Regions from separate parts of the Mesorhizobium sp. 43Arga genome, predicted to be linked through region 1. Evidence: riboswitches for the same ligand, from Rfam matches in the RefSeq annotation. Region 1 holds a riboswitch; the other holds the start of a gene.

What was found. Region 1 has a riboswitch for S-adenosylmethionine ahead of ACWGS8_RS24190 (O-succinylhomoserine sulfhydrylase). Riboswitches for the same ligand answer to the same signal wherever they lie in the genome.
Region 2: another riboswitch for S-adenosylmethionine. It lies ahead of metX (homoserine O-acetyltransferase MetX); the one in region 1 lies ahead of ACWGS8_RS24190 (O-succinylhomoserine sulfhydrylase).

Annotation. Positions count from the first base shown of each region.
Region 1 covers NZ_JBSKBO010000007.1:257,939-262,945, reverse strand. The annotation lists gene araD1 (AraD1 family protein) at 1-868, shown strand, start outside; partial or broken gene ACWGS8_RS24200 (amino acid ABC transporter) at 911-985, opposite strand; gene ACWGS8_RS24195 (2'-deoxycytidine 5'-triphosphate deaminase) at 1,014-2,108, opposite strand; SAM riboswitch at 2,247-2,324, shown strand; gene ACWGS8_RS24190 (O-succinylhomoserine sulfhydrylase) at 2,380-3,570, shown strand; gene ACWGS8_RS24185 (ceramide glucosyltransferase) at 3,604-4,755, opposite strand; gene apaG (Co2+/Mg2+ efflux protein ApaG) at 4,977-5,007, shown strand, end outside.
Region 2 covers NZ_JBSKBO010000001.1:550,767-555,773, forward strand. The annotation lists gene ACWGS8_RS02710 (DUF1194 domain-containing protein) at 1-293, shown strand, start outside; gene ACWGS8_RS02715 (DUF1330 domain-containing protein) at 434-754, shown strand; gene metW (methionine biosynthesis protein MetW) at 767-1,381, opposite strand; gene metX (homoserine O-acetyltransferase MetX) at 1,440-2,609, opposite strand; SAM riboswitch at 2,717-2,794, opposite strand; gene hisC (histidinol-phosphate transaminase) at 2,941-4,050, shown strand; gene ACWGS8_RS02735 (prephenate/arogenate dehydrogenase family protein) at 4,091-5,007, shown strand, end outside.

The DNA.
Region 1 (5,007 bases):
CGGCGTCGGGCTGGCCACCCTGATCGAGCGCAAGGGGCTCGGCGAGACGGTCGATCTCGATGCCGCCTACAAGAAAGGGCGGCTGTTGTCGCCGATCAATCACCCCGATCCGGCGCATCTGCATCTCACAGGCACCGGCCTGACCCATCTCGGCTCGGCCGCGACGCGCGATTCCATGCACAAGAAGCTCAGCGCCGATGGCGAGGAGCAGCTTACCGATTCCATGAAGATGTTCCGCATGGGGCTGGAGGGTGGCAAGCCCGCCAAGGGCCAGGTCGGCGTGCAGCCGGAATGGTTCTACAAGGGCAACGGCACGATGGCCGTGGCGCCGGGTGCCGCACTCCTGTCACCGGCCTTCGCCAAGGACGCCGGCGAGGAACCCGAAATCGCCGGCATCTATGTCATCGGCGATGACGGCGCCCCCTTCCGCGTCGGCTTCACGCTGTCGAACGAGTTTTCCGACCACGTGACCGAGCGGGTGAACTATCTCTTCCTCGCCCATTCCAAGCTGCGTAACGCCTCGTTCGGACCGGAGATCCTGATCGGCGACCTGCCTGCCGACATCCGCGGCACCTCGCGGATCGTGCGCGACGGCGAGACGCTGTGGGAAAAGCCGTTCCTGTCGGGCGAAGCGAACATGTCGCACACCATCGCCAATCTCGAACACCATCATTTCAAATATTCGGCGTTCCGCCAGCCGGGTGACGTGCATGTGCATATGTTCGGCACCGCGACCCTGTCCTTCGCCGACGGCGTCAAGACCGAGGCCGGCGACGTGTTCGAGATCGAGGCCGGGGATTTCGGCCTGCCGCTGCGCAACCCGCTCGAGCTTGAGAAGCCGGTGAAGGTGGCGGTGAAGGCGCTTTGAGAGCGTGATCTCCCCCTTGTGGGGAGATCAGCAGCTTCAGCCTCAATAAATATCGAAGTCGAAATACTTCGCCTGGATCTTCTTGTAAGTGCCGTCGGCGACGATCGCGTCGAGGGCAAGTATCTTGCCTGGCGGCAATCGGGGTTCAGCGCGCGGCGCGGAAATGCTTGGAGAGCTTCAGGCCCTGTGCCTGGTAGTTGGAGCCGAGATCGGTGCCGTAGAGCGCCTGCGGCCGCTTCAGCATGTGCTCGTAGACCAGCCGGCCGACGATCTGGCCATGGTCGAGGATGAACGGCACTTCGTGGCTGCGCACTTCAAGCACCGCCCGGCTGCCGGTGCCACCGGCCGCCGAATGGCCGAAGCCCGGATCGAAGAAGCCGGCATAATGGACGCGGAATTCGCCGACCAGCGGGTCGAAGGGCGTCATCTCGGCGGCGTAGAGCGGCGGTACATGCACCGCTTCCTGGCTGACGAGGATGTAGAATTCGTCGGGATCGAGCACCAGCTCGCCGGCGCCGCTCTTGTGGATCGGTTCCCAGAAATCGACGACATCCTGCGCGGCGCGCTTGTCGACATCGACAAGGCCGGTGTGATGCTTGCCGCGATAGCCGACCAGCCCGTCACCATCGCCCTTGAGATCGATCGACAGCGCGATACCGCCGCCCGAAATATTCGGCGGCTCGGTGGCGACCAGCATCTGCGCGCGATGCAATTCATGCAATTCGGCTTCCGAGAGCAGCGCGTTGCCGGTGCGGAAGCGGATCTGCGACAGGCGCGAACCGGTGCGCACGACGATCGGGAAGGTGCGCGGGCTGACTTCCAGGTAGAGCGGACCGTTGTAGCCGGCGGCGATCTTGTCGAACTCGTGGCCACGGTCGGTCATGACACGGGTGAAGATGTCGAGCCGCCCGGTCGAACTCTTCGGATTGGCCGAAGCGGACACAGCTGGGGGCAGCGCAAGGCTTTCCAGCAGCGGCACGATGTAAACACAGCCCGTTTCCAGCACCGCGCCGTCGGCGAGGCTGAACTCATGCAGCTTCAGCCGATCGAGTTTGTCGGCGACCCGATGATCCGGACCCGGCAGGAAGGACGCCCGCACCCGCCAGGCCCTGTCGCCGAGCCTGAGATCGAGGCTGGCTGGCTGGATCTGGTCGGCGTCGAGCGCGCGCGGCGACTTCAGCGCGCCGGACTGGAACAGCGCCGAGATGTCCTGATCGGGAAGAATGCCTGTCTGCCGCAAGGCTCCGCTCCTAGGCCAGACGAATTTCCTGCCAACAGATTCTCGCCGCAAAACATCGAACAGTCTTGCGGAACCTGCCTGGTACAAACCTCTTAATGAAGCCGGCAATTGACGCAAGCGTGGTACGGGTCTAAAGGGTCGTTATCCCGTGGTGATTTGGCCGGTCGGCTTGCAGCCACGTTAAACAAGTCGCTAAAGGACCGTTGGCCGCGAGGCCGTATGGACCGGTTGCGACTTTCGCGGCCGGTTTTTTTGTGTCTGGAACAAAGCTATGAGCAGCAAGAAGCGCAACTGGAAGCCTCAGACAGCCCTCGTGCATGGCGGAACCCTGCGTTCCGGCTTCGGCGAGACCTCCGAGGCGATGTACCTGACCCAGGGCTATGTCTATCAAACGGCGCAAGCCGCCGAAGCCCGCTTCAAGGGCGAGGAACCCGGCTTCATCTATTCGCGTTACGCCAATCCGACCGTCGACATGTTCGAAAAGCGCATGTGCGCGCTGGAAGGCGCCGAGGACGCACGCGCCACGGCATCGGGCATGGCGGCAGTGACGGCGGCCCTTCTTTGCAGCGTCAAGGCCGGTGACCACATCGTGGCGGCGCGCGCGCTGTTCGGCTCCTGCCGCTGGGTGGTCGAGACGCTGGCGCCGCGCTACGGCATCGAGGCGACGCTGGTCGACGGCACCGACATCGCCAACTGGGAAAAGGCGGCGAGGCTCAACACAAAACTGTTCTTCCTGGAAAGCCCAACCAACCCGACGCTGGAAGTGGTCGACATCGCCGCCGTGGCCGCGCTCGCCAACTCGATCGGCGCGCGGCTTGTCGTCGACAATGTCTTCGCCACGCCTCTCCAGCAGAAGCCGTTGCAGCTCGGCGCGCATATCGTCGTCTATTCGGCGACCAAGCACATCGATGGCCAGGGCCGCTGTCTTGGCGGCGTGATCCTTTCGGACAAGAAGTGGATCGACGAGAATTTGCATGATTATTTCCGTCACACAGGCCCCAGCCTGTCGCCCTTCAACGCCTGGACGCTGCTGAAGGGTCTGGAGACGCTGCCGGTGCGCGTGCGCCAGCAGACGGAGAGCGCCGGCAAGATCGCGGATTTCCTGGCCGAGCAGCCGCAGATCGCCCGCGTCATCTATCCCGGCCGCGCCGACCATCCGCAGGCCGAGATCGTCAAGAGGCAGATGTCGGGGGGCTCGACGCTGATCTGCCTCGACGTCAAGGGCGGCAAGCAGGCGGCCTTTGCCTTGCAGAACGCGCTCGACATCGTGCTGATCTCCAACAATCTCGGTGACGCCAAAAGCCTGATCACCCATCCGGCGACGACGACGCACAAGAATCTGAGCGACGAGGCGCGCACCGAACTCGGCATTGGGCCGGGAACGCTCAGGCTGTCGGTCGGCCTGGAGGACACCGACGACCTTCTGGAAGATATCGCTCAGGCGCTGAAGGCCGCCAAATAGGGAGTCGTCGAGGCAGCGTCGTCGGCGCCGCGATCAGGCGCGCGACGGCGTTTCTTCCAGTTCGGCCGCCTTGGTGCCGATGGTCATGGCATTGCCGCGCCAGTCGACGGCGCCGCCGAGCCAGCCGCGCGCCCACATGGCGGGAAGCATCAAGTCCCGCGCAATCATCGCCGCGACCATGCGCGGCGACAGGGGCCAGCCCTTGGACCAGGCCAGGGCACATTCCGGAAGGTAGAAAGCCGCCAGGACGGCGATTGCCGTCAGCGGCAGGCTGAAGCCGGCGCTTGCCGCCGCAACCAGCGCAAGCGCCAGCGGCACCACCGCGCCAGTCAGGATTTCCGGCGCGAAGAACAGCGGGAAGGTGACGCGGCGCAGGCGCGCCCAGCGCGCCTGGCGTGACCAGATCGCGTCAAGCGTGCGCCGGCCAAGCGGCTGCTCGAAGGGTGCCGCGACAAGATTGACGCGCAGGCCAAGCCCATTGACCAGCTTGGTCGCGGCGGCGTCCTCGGCGATTTCACCGGCCAGCGCGCGGATGCCGCCATTGGTATCCAGCATCGGCTTGTTCCACAACATGCTCTTGCCCTGGGCAAAGCCAAGGCCGAGCGCCTCGCCGGCATACTGCCAGCGGGCCTGCAGCGTGTTGAGGAAGGCGCATTCGACCTCGGCCCAGAAGCCCTCCGCCCGCGAACCGATCGGCGTCGAGCAGACAAGGCCGGTATCCGGCCGCCACGCCGCCATCAGATGCTGGATGTAGTCTCTCGGCATCAGCACGTTGGAGTCGGCCAGGACGACCCAGTTGTGACACGCGGCTTCCCAGCCCTTGACGCAATTGTTGAGCTTGGGATTGGCGCTGACGCGGTCGTCGCCGATCAACAGCCGCGCCGGCGCTTTTGGAAAGCGGCCAATAGCAGCGCGGATCAACCTGACCACCGGGTCGTCGCCATGGGCAACACAGAAGATCAGCTCGTAGCGCGGCCAGTCGAGCGAGAAGGCGCGCTCCAGCGTCTCCTGCGTGAACGGCTCGACGCCGCGCGACGGTATGACGATCGATACTGGCGGCGATTTGCCGGCTGGCCGCGCGATCGTGGTGCGCCGTTTCAGCTGTGACGCGGCAAGCAGGATGCTGACGGCATTTGAAAGGATAAGAGCAATCGAAAGCGAAGCGGCTATGAGAGCGAGTTCCATCGAGATCTGGTCACTCCAGAAGCGACGGCCCGCATCGTGGCCGTTTTCAACAGTTCGACAGAGGGCCGAGTCGCCCGGTTCGTGCACACCACCATTGTCATGTGTCACTTAAATGACATTCTTTGCCGGCACCTGCGTTTCAAGACGAGGCGCGACAAGACGCCCACGTTGACCTGCCCGCCGGGAGCGCCGAAAGGTATCGGATTGTTTTGGAGCCGCTTATGTACCGCGCCGTCACGCGCAACATCGAAG
Region 2 (5,007 bases), on a different contig from region 1:
GCATCGTCATCAACGGCCTGCCGATCCTGATCGACCCATCGCCCACCTTCAAGCATCTCGACCAGTATTACGCGCAGTGCGTGACCGGCGGACCCGGTTCCTTCGTGTTGCCGATCCATGCGGCCGCCGAATTTTCCACCGCCATCCGACGCAAGCTGATCCTCGAAGTGAGCGGCATTCAGGACAAGGCCAGCATCATCCCCGTCGACGCGGACGCGCCGATCGACTGCCTGCAAGGCGAACGCGACAGGCGGTTCCTGTCGGATCCGTATTTTCCGGAACTCGACCGCTGAACTTGCGCAGAAGCGCCCGCGGCCGACCGTCGAAGGCGCCGATTCCATTACCTCGGGCGTAATCGCCTCGCGTCAGGCATTCCGGCAGATTGTCCTCATGAGACCGGCAAATCGGCTTCGATAGACAAGGGAGTTACGTCATGACCGCTTACGCCGTTGCCCATATGCGCCAAGTCACGATGGGGCCGCAGATCGTCGAGTATCTGCACAAGATCGATGCCACGCTGGAACCATTTGGGGGCCGTTTCCTGATCCATGGCGGCGATGTCGAGGTGATCGAGAACGACTGGCCGGGCAACCTCATCGTCATCGAATTTCCCGACCGGCGGCATGTGCGCGAGTGGTATGATTCGCCCGCCTACCAGGCAATATTGGCCTTGCGCACGGAGAATTCCCAATCCGATGTGGTGTTTGCCGACGACGTCGAACATCCGCACAAGGCTACTGATGCCCTGGGCTAGACGTGCCGTGCCTTATCGTTTCAGCAGAAACACCGCCTGCTGGCCAAAGAAGTTCCAGAACCACCAGGGCATGGACAGGCCGATCTTCTGGCCGGCGGCGTCGAGCGCAGTCGCCTTTTCCACCGTCGCGCCGAGCTCTTCGCACAAATTGACGAAGTCGCGGATGGTGCAGAAGTGGATGTTGGGGGTGTCGTACCAGGAATAGGGCAGGTCCTGGGTCACCGGCATGCGGCCTTTGACGAACAGCGACAGGCGTACCCGCCAATGGCCGAAATTGGGGAAGGAGACGATCGCCCGGTTGCCGATGCGGAGCAGTTCGTCGAGCACCAGCTTCGGGTTGCGGGTGGCCTGCAGGGTCTGCGACAGGACGACGAAGTCAAAACCCTTGTCGGGATAGAATTCGAGATCCTTATCGGCATCGCCCTGGATGACGGAGAGGCCGCGCGCCACGCATTCGTTGACGCCGCGCTGCGACAGTTCCAGCCCGCGGCCGTCGACCTGCTTGGTGTCCTGCAGCAATTCAAGCAGCGAGCCGTCGCCCGAACCGACGTCGAGCACGCGGGACTGCGGCGGGATGAGGTTGGCGACGACCTCGAAGTCGACGCGCTGGCTGCCGTTGACGCTCATGATGTCGCCCTCTGTGTGGCGCATGATCCCGATCCTGAAAGTCTGCAACTTTCCAGGGTCATGCGCTTAGCCCTCTTGCCCGCGCCGCGGAGCCGATGAAGCCGTTGATGGCGGCGAACAGTTCCGGCTCGTCGAGCAGGAAGGCGTCGTGGCCGCGATCGGTCTCTATCTCGACGAAGGACACCGAGGCGCCGGCGGCGTTGAGCGCATGCACGATGGAGCGGCTTTCTTCCGTCGGAAACAACCAATCCGATGTGAAGGACACCAGGCAGAAGCGGGTCTTGGTTCCAGCAAAGGCGTCCGCCAGCCTGCCGCCATGGTCGGCGGCGAGGTCGAAATAGTCCATGGACCGCGTCATGTAGAGATAGGAGTTGGCGTCGAAGCGATCGACGAAGGTCATGCCCTGGTGGCGCAGATAGCTCTCGATCTGGAAGTCGGCGTCGAAGCCGAAGGTCAGCGCCTCGCGATCCTGCAGATTGCGGCCGAATTTCCGGTGCAGGGCGGCTTCCGAGAGATAGGTGATGTGGGCGGCCATGCGCGCCACCGCCAGGCCCTTTTCCGGGCGCTTGCCGTGTTCGAAATATTTGCCGCCATGCCAATCCGGATCGGCCATGACAGCCTGCCGGCCGACCTCGTGGAAGGCGATGTTCTGCGAGGAATGGCGCGCGCCGGTCGCAATCGGCAGCGCCGAAAAGACGCGTTCGGGATAGCTCGATGCCCATTCCAGCACCTGCATGCCGCCCATCGAGCCGCCGAGCACGCAGAACAGTTTCTCGATGCCGAAATAGTCGATCAGCATCTGCTGGGCCCGCACCATGTCGCGGATGGTGATGACAGGCAGGTCGAGCCCATAGGGCTTGCCGGTGGCGGGGTTGGTCGAGGCCGGTCCGGTGGAGCCGAGGCAGCCTCCGATCACGTTGGAGCAGATGACGAAGAAACGGTTGGTGTCGATAATCCTGCCGGGGCCGATCAGCACTTCCCACCAGCCTGGCTTGCCGGTCACCGGATTGGTGTTGGCGACATGCTGGTCGCCAGTCAGCGCATGGCAGACGAGAATGGCATTGGAGCGGGCATCGTTCAGCATGCCATAGGTCTGGTAGGCGATCTGGAACGGCGACAAAAGCGTGCCGGCGTCGAGCTTGAGCGGCTTGTCCGCCCCGAAGCGCAACACCGGGCTCGACGGCTGGTCGGCCTCGTTGTTGGTCTTTCCTGCGCGCAAAGCGGCCATTCTCGTCTCACTTGCTGCATCATATCAGGCGAAAAATCGCCGCCGATGCGTCCGTCCGGCCGGCCGCGGACAATAAAAAACCGGCATTGCCATTTCGCAAAGCCGGTTACGTCACGCAAACGGCCCTTTAGCGAATTGTTTAACGTGGCTGCAAGCCGACCGGCCAAATCACCACGGGACTGTTGCTGCCCTTCTAGAACTCGTCCGCCCTGCCGTCAATGCCGACATCTGGGCCGGCTGCTGGCACCATTGCCACCTCTCGACATTGTCGGCCCCGGCTTGTATTCCCGCTGCGGCCTCGGATGAGGCTCTCTCGACGGATTTTTACGACATGACGCAGACACCGGATCAGGCACGTCCAACCCCGCGCGCGGGCATCATGGACATCGACGCCTATGTGCCTGGCAAGAGCGCCGCACCCGCCGGTGTCGCCAAGGTCTACAAGCTGTCGTCGAACGAGAACCCGCTTGGCCCGTCACCGAAGGCGATCGAGGCCGCGCGTGAGGTTGCCGCCAGGCTCGACATCTATCCCGACGGTACCGCCAGGCGGCTGCGCGAGGCGATCGCGGAAGTGCATGGTCTCAACGCGCAGAACATCATCTGCTCCAACGGCTCCGACGAGATCCTTGGCCTGCTGGCGCAGACCTATCTCGCACCCGGCGACGAGGCGATATTCACCGAACATGCCTTCATGGTCTACAAGATCTACATCCAGTCGGCCGGGGCTGCGCCGATCGCGGTCAAGGAGACCGATGAGCGCGCCGACATCGATGCGATACTGGCGGCCGTCACGCCGCGCACGAAAATCGTGTTTCTCGCCAATCCCAACAATCCGACCGGCACCTATGTGCCGTTCCAGGAGGTGCGCCGCCTGCATGCCGCCCTGCCCAGACATGTGCTGCTGGTGCTCGACGCTGCCTACGCCGAATATGTCCGCCGCAATGACTATGAAGCCGGCATCGAACTGGTCGGCAGCGCCGAGAATGTGGTCATGACCCGCACCTTCTCCAAGATCGGCCTCGGTGGCGCGCGGATCGGCTGGATGTACGCGCCCATGCACATCGTCGACGCCATCAACCGCGTCCGTGGTCCCTTCAACGTCAACGCGACGGCGATCGAGGCCGGCATCGCGGCGATCCGCGACCGCGCCCATGTCGAGCGCAGCGTGACGCATAACGAGACCTGGCTTGCCTGGCTGAGCCAAGAGATGGCCGGGCTCGGGCTGCGAGTGACGCCCAGCGTCGGCAATTTCCTGCTCATCCATTTTCCCGACGATCAGAAGCATTCGGCGGCCGCGGCGGACGACTATCTGACCGCGCGCGGCTATATATTGCGGCGCGTTTCCGGCTACGGCTTCCCCAACGCGCTGCGCATGACCGTCGGCACAGAAGAGGCCAATCGCGGCGTTGTCGCCGCGCTCACGACATTCCTGAAAAGCTAGAACAGCCCGAAAAGCTGGAACGCCCGAAAGCTACAACGCCATGACATCACCGATGTTTGAAAAGATCGCGCTGGTCGGCATCGGCCTGATCGGCTCGTCGCTGGCCCGCGTCATCCGCCGCGAAGGGCTGGCCGGCCACGTTGCCATTTCGACCCGCAGCGCCGCGACGCTGAAGCGGGCGGAAGAGCTTGGGCTGGGCGATGCCTACACGACGGACGCAAAGCAAGCGGTCCGCGATGCCGATCTGGTCATCGTCTCGGTGCCGGTCGGCTCGTCCGGCGCGGTGGCCGAGGAGATCGCGCCGGCGCTGAAGAAGGGCGCCATCCTCACCGACGTCGGCTCGACCAAGGCCTCGGTGATCGCGCAGATGCAGCCGCACGTGCCTGATGGCGTTCATTTCATTCCCGGCCATCCGCTGGCGGGCACTGAAAAATCCGGCCCGGATGCCGGTTTCGCCGATCTGTTCGACAATCGCTGGTGCATCTTCACGCCGCTGCCGGAGACGGATCCCGAGGCCCTGGAGAGGCTTTCAGAATTCTGGCGCCGCTGTGGCGCCAACATCGACACGATGGACCCTCAGCATCACGACATGACGCTCGCCATCGTCTCGCATCTGCCGCACATCATCGCCTACAACATCGTCGGCACCGCCGACGATCTGGAATCGGTGACCAAGACGGAAGTCATCAAATATTCCGCCTCCGGTTTTCGCGACTTCACGCGTCTGGCCGCCTCCGACCCGACCATGTGGCGGGACGTCTGCCTGCACAACAAGGACGCCATCCTCGAAATGCTGGCGCGGTTCTCGGAAGATCTGGCATTCCTGCAAAGGGCGATCCGCTGGGGCGACGGCGACAAATTGTTCGACCTGTTCACCCGCACCCGCGCCGTGCGCCGTTCGATCATCGAGGCCGGCCAGGACATCGACGTGCCGGATTTCGGCCGTCAGGCGGTCGA